Regions from separate parts of the Streptomyces sp. NPDC039424 genome, predicted to be linked through region 2. Evidence: riboswitches for the same ligand, from Rfam matches in the RefSeq annotation. Region 2 holds a riboswitch; each other region holds the start of a gene.
What was found. A riboswitch is a leader RNA that binds a small molecule or an ion and turns the genes downstream of it on or off. The one in region 2 is predicted to bind cyclic di-AMP.

Region 1 (3,180 bases), on a different contig from region 2:
CCGGGGTGCGCATCAGCCTGGAGGTCCCGGCCTCCCGGCTCGGCAAGGCCCTCGGCCTGCTCGCCGACGCCCTCAGGGCGCCGGCGTTCGCCGACAGCGAGGTCGAGCGGCTGGTGCGCAACCGCCTCGACGAGATCCCGCACGAGCTGGCCAACCCCTCCCGCCGCGCCGCCAAGGAGCTGTCCAGGCAGCTCTTCCCGGCGACCTCGCGGATGTCCCGGCCGCGCCAGGGCACCGAGGACACGGTCGCCAAGATCGACTCGGCGGCCGTACGCGCCTTCTACGAGCGGCACGTGCGGCCCGCCACCGCCACCGCCGTGGTGGTCGGCGACCTCACCGGCATCGACCTGGACGCGCTGCTCGGTGACACCCTGGGCGCCTGGAAGGGCTCCGCGGCCCAGCCCCGGCCGGTGCCGCCGGTGACCGCCGACGACACCGGACGCGTCGTCATCGTCGACCGCCCGGGCGCCGTCCAGACGCAGCTGCTCATCGGCCGGGTCGGCTCCGACCGGCACGACCGGGTGTGGCCCGCCCAGGTGCTCGGCACCTACTGCCTCGGCGGCACCCTCACCTCCCGCCTGGACCGCGTCCTGCGCGAGGAGAAGGGCTACACCTACGGCGTGCGCTCGTTCGGGCAGGTCCTCCGGTCCGGCCCCGAGGGCAACGGCGCCTCGATGCTCGCCATCAGCGGCTCCGTGGACACCCCGAACACCGGCCCGGCGCTGGGCGACCTGTGGGCGGTGCTGCGCACGCTGGCCGCGCAGGGCCTCACCGACGCCGAGCGCGACGTGGCCGTGCAGAACCTCGTCGGGGTGGCGCCGCTGAAGTACGAGACGGCGGCGGCCGTGGCGAGCACGCTGGCCGACCAGGTCGAGCAGTACCTGCCCGACGACTACCAGGCGACGCTGTACCAGCAGCTCGCCGCGACCGGCACGGTGGAGGCCACCGCGGCGGTCGTGAACGCCTTCCCGGTCGACCGTCTGGTGACGATCCTGGTCGGGGACGCGGCCCAGATCAAGGAGCCGGTCGAGGCCCTCGGCATCGGTGAAGTGTCCGTGGTGTCCGCCGAGTAGCGGCACGCGCGCGTGGGGCCCTGGTGACCGACGGGATCACCAGGGCCCCTCTGGTTTCCCATGTCCCCCTGCGGGATGTCCGAATTGGGGCAGAGGTTGCCCGTCTGCCCTGTGGGATGCACTACAAAAGCCGTGATCCGTTTGAGGATTGAAAGCCGTCCCGCTTAGCGTCATGCGGGCTGTCCGTCAGGCACCGCGCCGCATCCGCGGCACCGGGCAGTCATCGCCGAGTCCCCGTACGGCGCGAGCCAGGGGAGCCGGGGACCCACCGTCCCTGGGGTGAATCGGACGCCCGCGCGCCCAGCGAGGGGGTCCGTAGGAGACCTTCCTGCTCCGAACCCGTCAGCTAACCCGGTAGGCGAGAAGGAAGGAAAGGATCAGCCACTTCATGGCGTTCACCCGCGCCACCGGGAAGCACCGTCGTCCCAGCCGGATGCACCGCACCACCGCCCGTGCGGCGGGCGTCGCCGCCCTCGCCACCACCGGCGCCATCGGCACCCTCGCCGCCCCGGCGCTCGCCGCGGAGCCCGAGCCCGCGCCCGAGCAGACCGCCCTCACCCCGGTCATCACCATCAGCGAGTCGATCCCCGAGCACATCGACGCCCAGGCCGCCGCCCAGAAGGAGGCCGCCGAGCTGAAGGCGGCCGAGGAGGCCGCGCGCAAGAAGGCCGCCGAGCAGGCGAAGAAGGCGCGCGAGGCGGCGGTGGAGGCCAAGGCGCGGGCGGCCCGCGCGGCCGAGCGCGAGCGGCTGAACGCCTTCACGGCGCCGATCGCCGGCTCCTACGTCTCCACCGGCTACGAGGCCAGCAGTTCCCTGTGGTCCTCCGGCTCCCACACCGGTATCGACTTCCACGCCGCGAGCGGCACCACCGTGCACGCGGTCGGCTCCGGCACCGTGGTGTCCACCGGCTGGGGCGGGGCGTACGGCAACCAGATCGTGATCAAGATGGCCGACGGCATGTACACCCAGTACGGCCACCTGTCGTCGATCGGCGTCTCGGTGGGCCAGAAGGTCACCCCGGGCCAGCAGATCGGCCTGTCCGGCGCCACCGGCAACGTCACCGGGCCGCACCTGCACTTCGAGGCCCGCACCACCCCGGAGTACGGCTCCGACGTCGACCCCGTCTCCTACCTCCGCAAGCACGGCGTGAACGTCTGACGAAGCACCGCGCACCCGTAGGAAGCCCCGGCCGCGCGCCGGGGCTTTCGCGGTTTCGGATGTCCCGCTGTCCAAAAAATATCCATGGATTCCGGCCCGCCATCGGAAATTCCCGCTCATTGCAATAGAGTCACGGAACACACGTCCATCGTCGACGTTTCACGGGGATTAAGGCGGAGGTCGGTCATGCGTATTCCGGCGCACTCGGTTTGCACGGCGATCCGGGACGACATCGTCGCCGGTGTCTACGAGCGCGGCAGCCGCCTCACCGAGGAGCTTCTCGCGCGCCGCTACGGCGTCTCGCGCGTCCCCGTCCGCGAGGCCCTGCGCACCCTGGAGGCCGAGGGCTTCGTGGTGACCCGGCGGCACGCGGGCGCGTGCGTCGCCGAACCGACCGAGCAGGAGGCCGCCGACCTGCTGGAGATGCGCATGCTGATGGAGCCGCTCGGCGCCGCCCGGGCCGCCCAGCGGCGTACCGAGGCGCATCTCAAGGTGCTGCGGGGCCTGGTCAGGCTGGGCCAGGAGCGGGCCCGCCGGGGCAACAGCGAGGACCTGCGCTCCCTGGGCGGCTGGTTCCACGAGACGCTCGCGCAGGCCTCCGGCAGCCAGGCCCTGACCTCCGTGCTCACCCAGTTGCGGCACAAGATCGCTTGGATGTACGCGGTGGAGGCCCCCGCCAGCCCGGTGGAGTCCTGGGCCGAGCACGGCGCCATCGTGGACGCGGTGGCGCGCGGCGACGGCGAGCGCGCGCGGACGATCACGGCGCTGCACACGGAGCGCGCCACGGCCGCGCACCGGCTGCGCTTCACCGGCGGCGCGGACCGCCCGGAACGTGTGAGGACTTCGCAACACCCCGTAAACATGTCGGGCGTGCGGCATTAACACGGGCGCCGTATACAAAGAGGAGTAATTCGGCGGCGGTGTATTTCTGCTGCCCGAATTTCCGCG
Region 2 (3,180 bases):
TAGAACTCGGACGCGGCGACATCGAGCGCGAGCGCGATCTGCTCGCCCGGCGCGTAGCCGGCTTCCTTGATGGCCTCGAGGATGAGGTCGAGGGCCTCACGGTTGGAGCCGAGGTTCGGGGCGAAGCCGCCCTCGTCGCCGAGGCCGGTGGACAGGCCCTTGCCCTTCAGGACCTTCTTCAGGGTGTGGTAGACCTCGGTGCCCCAGCGCAGCGCCTCGGAGAAGGACTCCGCGCCGATCGGGGCGATCATGAACTCCTGGATGTCCACGTTGGAGTCGGCGTGCGAGCCGCCGTTCAGGATGTTCATCATCGGCACCGGCAGCAGGTGCGCGTTCGGGCCGCCCAGGTAGCGGAAGAGGGGGAGGTCGCTGGCCTCGGAGGCGGCGTGGGCGACGGCGAGCGAGACGCCGAGGATCGCGTTGGCGCCGAGGGAGCCCTTGTTGTCGGTGGCGTCCAGGTCGAACATCGCCTGGTCGATCAGGCGCTGCTCGGTGGCGTCGTAGCCGACCAGCTCGGGGCCGATCTGCTCGATGACGGCGAGGACGGCCTTCTCGACGCCCTTGCCCTGGTAGCGGTTGGGGTCACCGTCGCGGAGCTCGATGGCCTCGAAGGCGCCCGTGGAGGCGCCGGAGGGGACGGCGGCACGACCGGTGCTGCCGTCGTCGAGGCCGACCTCGACCTCGACCGTGGGGTTGCCTCGGGAGTCCAGGATTTCCCGGGCTACGACGACGTCGATGGACGGCACGAGCATCTCCTTCTTGGATGTGACGCTGGAAGTGCGGGGCTGGTGTGCCTTGCGACTAGAGCCTAACCGTCCCCGGGGCGTCGGCAGCCGACCGACCGTCCCGTGGACACGGTGACGACAGGCTGACGGTACACATTGTTCCCTGACGGAACAAAGGGGGCGCAGAAAAAACCCCGCCCCGGTGCGTACGGGGGAGGACGCACCGGGGCGGGGAGCCCGTGGGGACGGGGGGTGACCCTCACGAGGCCTCCACTGTGGAGGCCCCGCCTAGGAGGGCGCTGTGGTTCGGCTACAAGCAGCGTGTCACTTCAGGTGCAGCTGCTGGCCCGGGTAGATGAGGTTGGCGTCCTCGACGATGTCCTTGTTCAGCTCGAACAGCTTCTGCCAGCCGCCCGCGACGTTCTGCTTCTGGGCGATCGAGCTGAGGGTGTCACCGGCGACGACCTTGTACTCGCCGTCGCCCTTCTTGACCTTCTTGCCGGTCGGGGTGGTGACGGTCTTGCTCGCGGCCGGACGCTCGCTGGAGCGGGAGGCGGCCTGCTGGTCGGTCGAGCGGGTGGTGGTGGAGCCCGCGGAGTCCGAGGAGCTGGAGGAGTTCGAGGAGCTGTTGCTCGACCCGGCGGAGGAGCCGGTGTACGCGGCGCTGGACAGGCCCTTGCCGCAGACCGGCCAGGCGCCCTTGCCCTGGGCGGCGAGGACCTTCTCGGCGACGGCTATCTGCTGGGCCTTGGAGGCCTGGTTGGCCTGCGGGGCGTACTGGGTGCCGCCGTACGCGGCCCAGGTGGAGGCGGAGAACTGCAGACCGCCGTAGTAGCCGTTGCCGGTGTTGATGGACCAGTTGCCGCCGGACTCGCACTGGGCCACGGTGTCCCACTCGGAGGCGGTGGCGGCGGAGGCGTTGCCGGCCGCCATCAGCGGGGCGGCGACGGCGGCGCCGGTGACACCGGCGACGGCGATGGCGCGGACGGCCTTGGACGGACGGCGGTGCTTGCCCTTGCTGGAAAACAGCATGGATCGATCCCCTCACCGACGCCTGCGAGGTGAGCTGTCGGGTTCGGGCCGGTTGAGTTGCCCGGCCGCACCTCGCGTGGTTCTCGTGCGAGGCGCGGCTTCACCCCAAGCCGTTCCCGGTCGTCTGAACTCCCGGGCCCGGCGCTTACCTTGGGTCCCCCGCTCCTGCCTACGGCGCTTTACGCGACGACTGTTCCCGGGCGGCCACTGGCAGGATTCGGCGTTGCGGCAGCCGGGGCTCGTGGTGACGAGCGGTCACGACCGTAGACACGCGGCCGACGGAATTTCAAAGACGATCAGGGCTTCTGAGACTCATCCCACACTTTCACCAAACAGGACATTGGGTGTGAAGTGGGGCGCCAACTCCGCCTACTTTTCGCCCGTTTCGGTACCAACTTCGAGGGTCTGACCGGGGGCGATGTTGTTCGGGTCGGTGCCGATGGCGTCCTTGTTGGCATCGTAGAGCACCCGCCATCCGCCCTCGAGGTCAAGGGAGTCGGCGATGGAGGCGAGGGTGTCACCGGAGTGGACGGTGTAGCCGCGTGCGGCGTGACGGCCGGAAGAAGCGGCGGTTTGACCGTTTGTCACGCTTTCGTCCGCACTGTCGCCCCGATGGCGGCCACTATTGACGGCCCCGGTGTCGACAAGACTCCAAGAACCCCCGGTCTGCCATGAATTGTCCGAGTCGTCGGCTTCGGGGGCAGTCGTGGAGGAGTCGCCACTCCCCTGAGTGCCTCCGGAGTCAGAAGATGCCGACTTGTCCGACTCGGTGGCATCGGAGGAGCCGTCCTTGGCATCGGCACCACTGCCCTTGCCCGCGCTCGGCGACGGGGAGGCACTGGAGGACGAGTCGGACGACGAGCCCGAACCGGACTTACCGGATGATCCGGACGAGGAGTCCGAAGGCTTCGAAGAGTCAGACGAACCGGAGGAATTGGAAGAACCGGAGGAGTTGCCGGAATCGGATGAATCGGAGTCCCCGACGCCGGTGTCCACATCGACCGAACCGGAGTCCGAGGTGAGTCCGGAGAGCAGGGCGCAGGTGGCCCAGGGGGTGGTGCCCTTGTCGTCGAGGATCTTCTCGGCGACCGCGATCTGCTGCGAGCGGCTGGCCTGGTCGGGGCTGGTGGCGTACTCCAGTCCACCGTGCGCGTCCCAGTCGTCCTGGGAGAGCTGCAGGCCGCCGTAGTACCCGTTGCCGGTGCTGGCGCTCCAGGAGCCGCCGCTCTCGCACTCGGCCACCTTGTCCCATGTGGTCCCGTCGGCCGCGTTCGCGGCGGTGGCGCCGAGGAGCGGGATGGCGATGGCGGAGCCGGTCACGCCGGCCGCGACGAGGAGAGCCGGAGCCTGACGGGGGCGACGGTGTCGACCGTTCCCGGAGAGCATGCGGTGACCTTTCGCAAGACAGCAGTGACCAGCGCGG
Region 3 (3,180 bases), on a different contig from region 2:
AGCCTGTTCCTGCTCGACGAGCTGTTCAAGGGCTACTTCTGCTACGGCGCACCGGACTTCAGCTTCACTACGGCGGACGTACGGGACGTGGCCGACGCGCACATCCTGGCGGCGGAGAACCCGGCGGCCAGGGGCCGCTACATCGTCGCGGCCGAGACGATGACGTCCTTCCACGAGATGTCCCGCATCATCCGCGCCCGCCATCCGCGCGACCTGCGACTGCCCCGCACCGCGCTCCCGCACTGGCCGGTGCGCGTCCTGGGTCCGGCCTTCGGCCTCACCCAGGACTACATCCGCAAACACCTCGGCATCCGATTCCGCGTGGACAACAGCCGGAGCGTGCGCGAACTGGGCCTCACCTACCGCCCGGTCGAGGAGACCCTGCTGGACCACTACGAGAGCCGGCGCGGCCGGCCTCACGCCGGCCGTACGACCCGGTGAATCGCCGACTCCCCGGCGCCGTACACCGACTCCTCGCGGATGTACGCGCCCGGGCCCGGTGCGTGGATCATCATGCCGTTGCCGACGTAGAGGCCGACGTGCCTGTCGTCGTCGAAGAAGAACACGAGATCTCCGGCCTGCGCGTCGCTCAGCGCGAGCGGCATGCCCGCGTCCGCCTGCTGCTGCGCGGACCGGGGCAGCGTCACGCCCGCGACGCGCCAGGCGGCCTGGATCAGACTGGAGCAGTCGTACGACTCCGGTCCGGTCGCACCCCAGACACAGGGCCGCCCGATCTGCGCCCGGGCGAAGGCGATCGCCTTCGCTGCCTTGCCGTCGTACGGGGACTGGGGGGCGGGGGCGATGACAGGGGCGGGAGCGGCCAATGATCCGGTGTCGGTCAGGGGGGCGGCGGGGAAGGTCCCGGTGTTCGTGAGCGGGTTGGGGGCGGCGAAGGATCCGGTCTCGGTCAAGGGGGCCGCGGCGGCGAAGGACCCGGTGTCCGTGAGCGGGTTGGGGACCGCGAAGGATCCGGAGCTCGTGAGCGGCTCGGGGACGGCGAAGGTCCCGGTACCGGTCAGGGGGGCCGCGGCGGGGAAGGAGCCCGTGTCGGTCAGGGGGGCCGCGGCGGCGAACGACCCGGTGTCCGTCAGGGGGTTGGGGACGGCGAAGGTCCCAGTGTTGGTCAGCGGGTTGGGGACCGCGAAGGTCCCGGTGTTGGCGACGGGGTTGGGGACTGCGAAGGATCCGGTGTCGGTGACCGGGTTGGGGACTGCGAAGGATCCGGTGTCGGTGACCGGGTCGGGGACTGCGAAGGTCCCGGTGTTGGCGACGGGGTTGGGGACCGCGAAGGTCCCGGTGTTCGTCAGCGGGTTGGGAACGGCGAACGTGCCGGTGTCGGTCAGGGGGGCCGTGGCGGTGGGGAAGGAGCCGGTGCCCGTCAGGGGGCCGGAGGTGAGGGCTCCCGCGGCGCGCCAGGCGGTCTCGGCCGGTCGCGGTGGTTCGAGGGCCAGGGGCTGCGAGGCCGGCTGGGCGGTGCGCCGGGACAGCAGCTCGCGGGCCTCGGCCAGCTTCCGCTGGTTGCGGCTCTTGGCGGTCGCCGGGCTGGAAGGCTCCCGCTCGGTGGCGGGGCCCGGGAGGGCCTTGGGCGGCTCCAGCTCGCGCCGTGCCTCCGACGCGGCGGGCAGCGCGGCGACGGGCCGGGCGGTGAGCTCCGCGACGGCCCGGCCGGCCGCCGGCCCGGCGGTCAGCTCCGGAAGCGGCTCACGGCCGAGCAGACCGGCCGCCGGCCGCTCCGCGGAGCGGCCCGGCGCCGGGCGTTTCGGCGCCCGGTCGGCCGGCAGCGCGGCGGGCACGGTCGGCCCCAGCTTGGCGCGCGCGCCGTCGAACCACTGCCGGGGGACACCGTCGAGGCCGGAACCGGAGCGCCCTCCCGTCCCGTTGAGCGCGGAGAAGGGGCGGGTGCGATTCCCCGAGGTCATCGCACGGGTCGCGTTGTAGTTCCCGGTGGCGTTCTCGGCCTGGTCGTAGAGGGTGTCGATTCGCTGCCGAACCTCGTCGCGGCTTTCGCGCGCCATGGGGGACGTACTCCTTCCGTGCTCCGCCTACCGGGTTAGCTGTCGGGTTCGGGCGGTCGATGGTGGAAGGCATGCCCTACGGCCCTTGCCCTGTCGGGCGGTTGGGCCGATTCACCCCAAGTTTCGGTGGGTCCCCGGCTCCGGCTGCCACGCTGGAAGGACCGGACTCGGCGGAGGCCACGCGGCCCGGCGGGGTTCGCCGGGGGGAGCCGTGCGGCCTGGGCGTAAACCTAACGAACATGTGTGGCTGGTGTGAAGGTTGAAGCGCGGAATGTCCGATACGTAATTGTGATATTCATCTTGATGGTCATGATCATCTGGTGAAGAGGGTGCACGAGGGGGTAAAGACGGCACGAACTCCCGCCTCACAGCCGCATGATGACCAGCGCGGTGTCGTCGGTCGCACCCTCCCGCGGCAGCAACTCCCGCAGGACGGCGTCGGCGAGATCCTCCGGGTCGGCGTCCCGGTGCCGTACGAGGACGTCGGCGAGGTGGGCCAGCCCGGCGTCGATGTCCTCGTGCCGCCGCTCGATCAGGCCGTCGGTGTACAGGACGAGGGTGGCCCCGTGGTCGAAGGCGGTGTGCGCCTCGGGCCGGGGCCGGGGGTCCGGCCGCGCGTCCAGCGGGGGATCGGTGGCGCGGTCGAGGAACTCCACGCTCCCGTCGGCATGGAGCAGCACGGGCGGCGGATGCCCCGCGCTGCTGTACGACAGGTTGCGCCGGTCGAAGTCGATGAAGGCCGCCACGGCCGTGGCCGACTCCGCCCCGTCGACCACATGGGCGTACTCCCCCAGGGCGTTCAGGGCCTGCGCGGGCCCCTCGGCGACCCGGCAGGCGGCGCTGAGCGCGCTGCGCAGCTGACCCATCACACAGGCGGCCCGCAGACCGTGCCCGACCACGTCGCCGACCGACAGGCCGATGCAGTCACCGCCGACCCGGTCGACCAGGTCGTACCAGTCGCCGCACACGTTCAGCGCGCTCACCGCGGGCTGGTACCGCACGGCGGCCCGGCGGCGCCCCACCTGCCGGCGGTCGGGGAGCATCGCCTCCTGGAGGGCGAGCGCCACCTCCCGGTCCCGGGCCTGGGCCCGGCGCAGCCGTTCGTTCAGCTCCTGCAGTTCCCGGGCCCGCCGGTACAGCTCGGCCTCGAGCACCCGGGTCCGGT
Region 4 (3,180 bases), on a different contig from region 2:
CAGACGGCGGCCGATCCACGGGACCAGGTACTCGCGGGCCCAGTGGACGTCGTCGCGGCGGACGTCGAGCGTGCCGCGGGGCGGGAGCGGGGGCCAGGGCTGCTCCGGGTCGGCCGGGACCTCCAGTCCGAGGACCTGGCCGGCGCGCAGGGCCACGCGCGTGTGTCCGTCGGGCGAGAGATGGAGCCGGTCGTGGTCCCAGGCGCGCCGGTCCTGGATCGTCTTGAGGGACCACAGGTCGAGCACGGGACAGCCGTACCGGTCGGCGATGGCCCGGACGTGCCCGTTGTACGTGGCGATCTTGCCGCGCAGATGCTTGAGCACGGGCACACCGCGGGTGTCGAAGCCGGTCGTCACCAGGACCGTACCGGCGACGGAGACGAGCCGCGCCACCGACCGCTCGAAGCGCTCGGCCACCTCGTCGGGGTCGGTGCCGGGCCGGATGATGTCGTTGCCGCCCGCGCAGAAGGACACCAGGTCCGGGGCGAGTTCGACGGCCCGCGGGACCTGGTGCTCCACGATCTGGTCGAGCAGTTTGCCGCGCACCGCGAGGTTCGCGTACCGGAAGTCGCCCTCGGGCCGCCGGTCCGCGAGCAGTACCGCGAACCGGTCGGCCCAGCCGACGAACGCCCCGTCGGGGCCGGGGTCGCCCACGCCCTCGGTGAAGCTGTCCCCCACCGCCACGTACGACCCGATCACTGATCTGTTGTCATTCTTCGAATCGTCTGCCACGTCGGACCATGATTCACCTTCCGATGTGACCTACGCGACCGTAATACGGGGTTGACGGTCGGTGAGATAAGCCACTGCCCCAATAAGCGTCATCCGGGAATACGCCACACCCGGAAGCCGGTGATCCGGAAATGGCTCCCACGGTCCGACGGTCGGCACACCGAAGGCCGGACCCGGGGATCAGGGGTCCGGCCTTCGGTGGCCTTGATGGCCCGCCTGTCAGGCGACGGCGACGCCGTGCGAGCGCAGGTAGGCGACCGGGTCCACGTCGGAGCCGTAGTTCGGCGTGGTGCGGATCTCGAAGTGCAGGTGCGGGCCGGTCACGTTGCCGGTCGCGCCGGAGAGGCCGACCTGCTGGCCCGCGGAGACGGTCTGCCCGGCCGAGACGGAGAGCGCGGAGAGGTGGCCGTACTGGGCGTAGTAGCCGTCGGCGAGCTTGATCACGACCTGGTTGCCGTAGGCGCCGCCCCAGCCCGCGGAGACGACCGTGCCCGCGCCCACGGCCTTGAGCGGGGTGCCGGTCGGGACCACGAAGTCGACGCCCGTGTGGTAGCCGCTGGACCACATGCTGCCCGCCACGTGGTAGCCGGTGCCGACGGCGGCGCTCGCCACGGGGAGGGTGAAGCCGGTGGCGGCGCCGGACGACGACCGGGACCGGGTCTGCGACGCCGACTGCGAGTCGGACTTCACCGACGGCTTCGACGAGGGCTTGGACGGCGACTTGGCCCGCGAGGCGGTCGAAGAGCCGGTGGAAGCGGAGGACTCGGTGCTCGTCGGCGCGGCCTTCTTGCCGAGGCTCAGCTTCAGGCCGGGGTGGATCAGTGAGGGGTCGCTGCCGACGGCCTCGCGGTTGTCCTCGTAGAGCCGGTGCCAGCCGCCGCTGACGTGCTGCTCGTCGGCGATCCTGGAGAGGTAGTCGCCGGCCTTCACCGTGTAGGTGCGCACTTCCGACTGCGCGGTGGAGGTCTTCTTCTCGGCCACCGGCACGGCCTGGACGGCCTTTTCGGGAGCCGAGTCCTTGGCGGGGGTGGCGGCATGGGCGCCGGTGGCACCCATGAGGGGCAGGGCCAGCGCGGCGCCGCCGGTTCCGGCCACGGCGATCGAGCGGGTGAAACGCCGGTTCTTGGGACGGCGGTGCTTACCCTTCGCGGGCATGACGGGTTCCTCTCCGGCGCCTGCGAGGTGAGCTGTCGGGTTCGGGCTGGAGATGCCCGGCCGCGCGGTGCGCGGCTTCACCCCTAGCCTGTTCCGGAGACCGGAACAGGCAGTCGTGCCTGGTGGGTCCCCCGCTCCTGCCGGGCACGGGTGAGTGTGTGCGGGTTCCGGGCGGCGGCAGGATTCGGCGGTCCGTCCGGAGTGGTGGCGAACGTAAGCGAGCAGGACACACAGGGACAAGCGGATGGTTCCCTCTGTCCGTGTTTCGCTTGATCCGTTATGGGAATTCCCGGTCACCCTCCGTGAATTCCCCCTGGCTTCGCGCCCTCAATTCCCAGGAAAACCCTGCGAATTACGTGGACATGACGCGCGACGCTCGGTCACCACTATGACGCTCCTCACCCACCCGTCCCCCATGTCCCGCTATTACATGGCGAGTTGTGATGAAGGGGCTAATTCAGGCAGAAGACTCAGATGCGACGCAGACGGACAACCGTCGCATCGAAGTCACCGCGCAGTCCGGTGCGCAGTCCGTGGTGCAGCAGGACGGCACCCCGGTGAACTTCGCCCGTTTCGCGGCATTCGTACGCTGCCGTGGGGTCGAGGCCGCTGAGCCTCAGCGCCGGGACCGGCTCGCCGTACCGCTGTGCCTGGAGCCAGGCGAGGACGACCGCCTCGTCCCCGAGGACGTACTGCAACGCGCTCAGCCCGCCCTCCGGGGGCCGCAGCCGGTAGAGCTCGCCGCGCTGCACGACCGGACGGATCTCCTTGTAGAGCTCCACCCACTCCCGGGCCTCGGTGAGCTCCTCCTCGGTCCACTCGGAGAGGTCGCCGCCGACGCCGAGGACTCCGGCCATGGCGCTGACGAAGCGGAAGCGCAGGGTGCTGACCCGGCCGTTGAGCTGGGTGTTCGGACTGTCGGTGACCCAGGCGGCCATGGTCCGCGCGGGGTGGATCTGGCTGAAGCCGTGCTGGATGGCGAGCCGGTCCAGCGGGTCGGTGTTGTCGGAGGTCCACACCTGGTCCGTACGGCTCATCACGCCGAGGTCGATCCGGCCGCCGCCGCCCGAGCAGGACTCGAAGGCCACGCCCGGGTGGGCCGCCCGCAGCCGGTCGAGCAGCGCGTACAGGGCGTGGACGTGGTCCACCCACAGCCGCTGCGGGTACGGCTCGCCGGGCCAGCCCGCGTCGGTGAAGCAGCGGTTGAAGTCCCACTTCACGTAGTCGACCGGGGCGTTGGACAGGAGACCGTCGAGTTGCCGCCAGAGGTACTCCTGGACGTCCTCACGGGCC

Region 1: another riboswitch for cyclic di-AMP. It lies ahead of ACZ7L0_RS04290 (M23 family metallopeptidase); the one in region 2 lies ahead of ACZ7L0_RS25095 (transglycosylase family protein).
Region 3: another riboswitch for cyclic di-AMP. It lies ahead of ACZ7L0_RS25595 (C40 family peptidase); the one in region 2 lies ahead of ACZ7L0_RS25095 (transglycosylase family protein).
Region 4: another riboswitch for cyclic di-AMP. It lies ahead of ACZ7L0_RS01165 (M23 family metallopeptidase); the one in region 2 lies ahead of ACZ7L0_RS25095 (transglycosylase family protein).

Annotation. Positions count from the first base shown of each region.
Region 1 is NZ_JBVKAI010000001.1:937,439-940,618, reverse strand. Features, by position in the region: gene ACZ7L0_RS04295 (M16 family metallopeptidase) at 1-1,073, shown strand, start outside; cyclic di-AMP (ydaO/yuaA leader) riboswitch at 1,288-1,448, shown strand; gene ACZ7L0_RS04290 (M23 family metallopeptidase) at 1,462-2,232, shown strand; gene ACZ7L0_RS04285 (GntR family transcriptional regulator) at 2,419-3,114, shown strand.
Region 2 is NZ_JBVKAI010000010.1:202,083-205,262, reverse strand. Features, by position in the region: gene eno (phosphopyruvate hydratase) at 1-746, opposite strand, end outside; gene ACZ7L0_RS25095 (transglycosylase family protein) at 1,050-1,757, opposite strand; cyclic di-AMP (ydaO/yuaA leader) riboswitch at 1,762-1,944, opposite strand; gene ACZ7L0_RS25090 (transglycosylase family protein) at 2,127-3,143, opposite strand.
Region 3 is NZ_JBVKAI010000011.1:14,274-17,453, reverse strand. Features, by position in the region: gene ACZ7L0_RS25600 (NAD-dependent epimerase/dehydratase family protein) at 1-441, shown strand, start outside; gene ACZ7L0_RS25595 (C40 family peptidase) at 417-2,015, opposite strand; cyclic di-AMP (ydaO/yuaA leader) riboswitch at 2,024-2,198, opposite strand; gene ACZ7L0_RS25590 (PP2C family protein-serine/threonine phosphatase) at 2,381-3,180, opposite strand, start outside.
Region 4 is NZ_JBVKAI010000001.1:233,455-236,634, forward strand. Features, by position in the region: gene ACZ7L0_RS01160 (SGNH/GDSL hydrolase family protein) at 1-699, opposite strand, end outside; gene ACZ7L0_RS01165 (M23 family metallopeptidase) at 952-1,887, opposite strand; cyclic di-AMP (ydaO/yuaA leader) riboswitch at 1,892-2,050, opposite strand; gene ACZ7L0_RS01170 (alpha-galactosidase) at 2,358-3,180, opposite strand, start outside.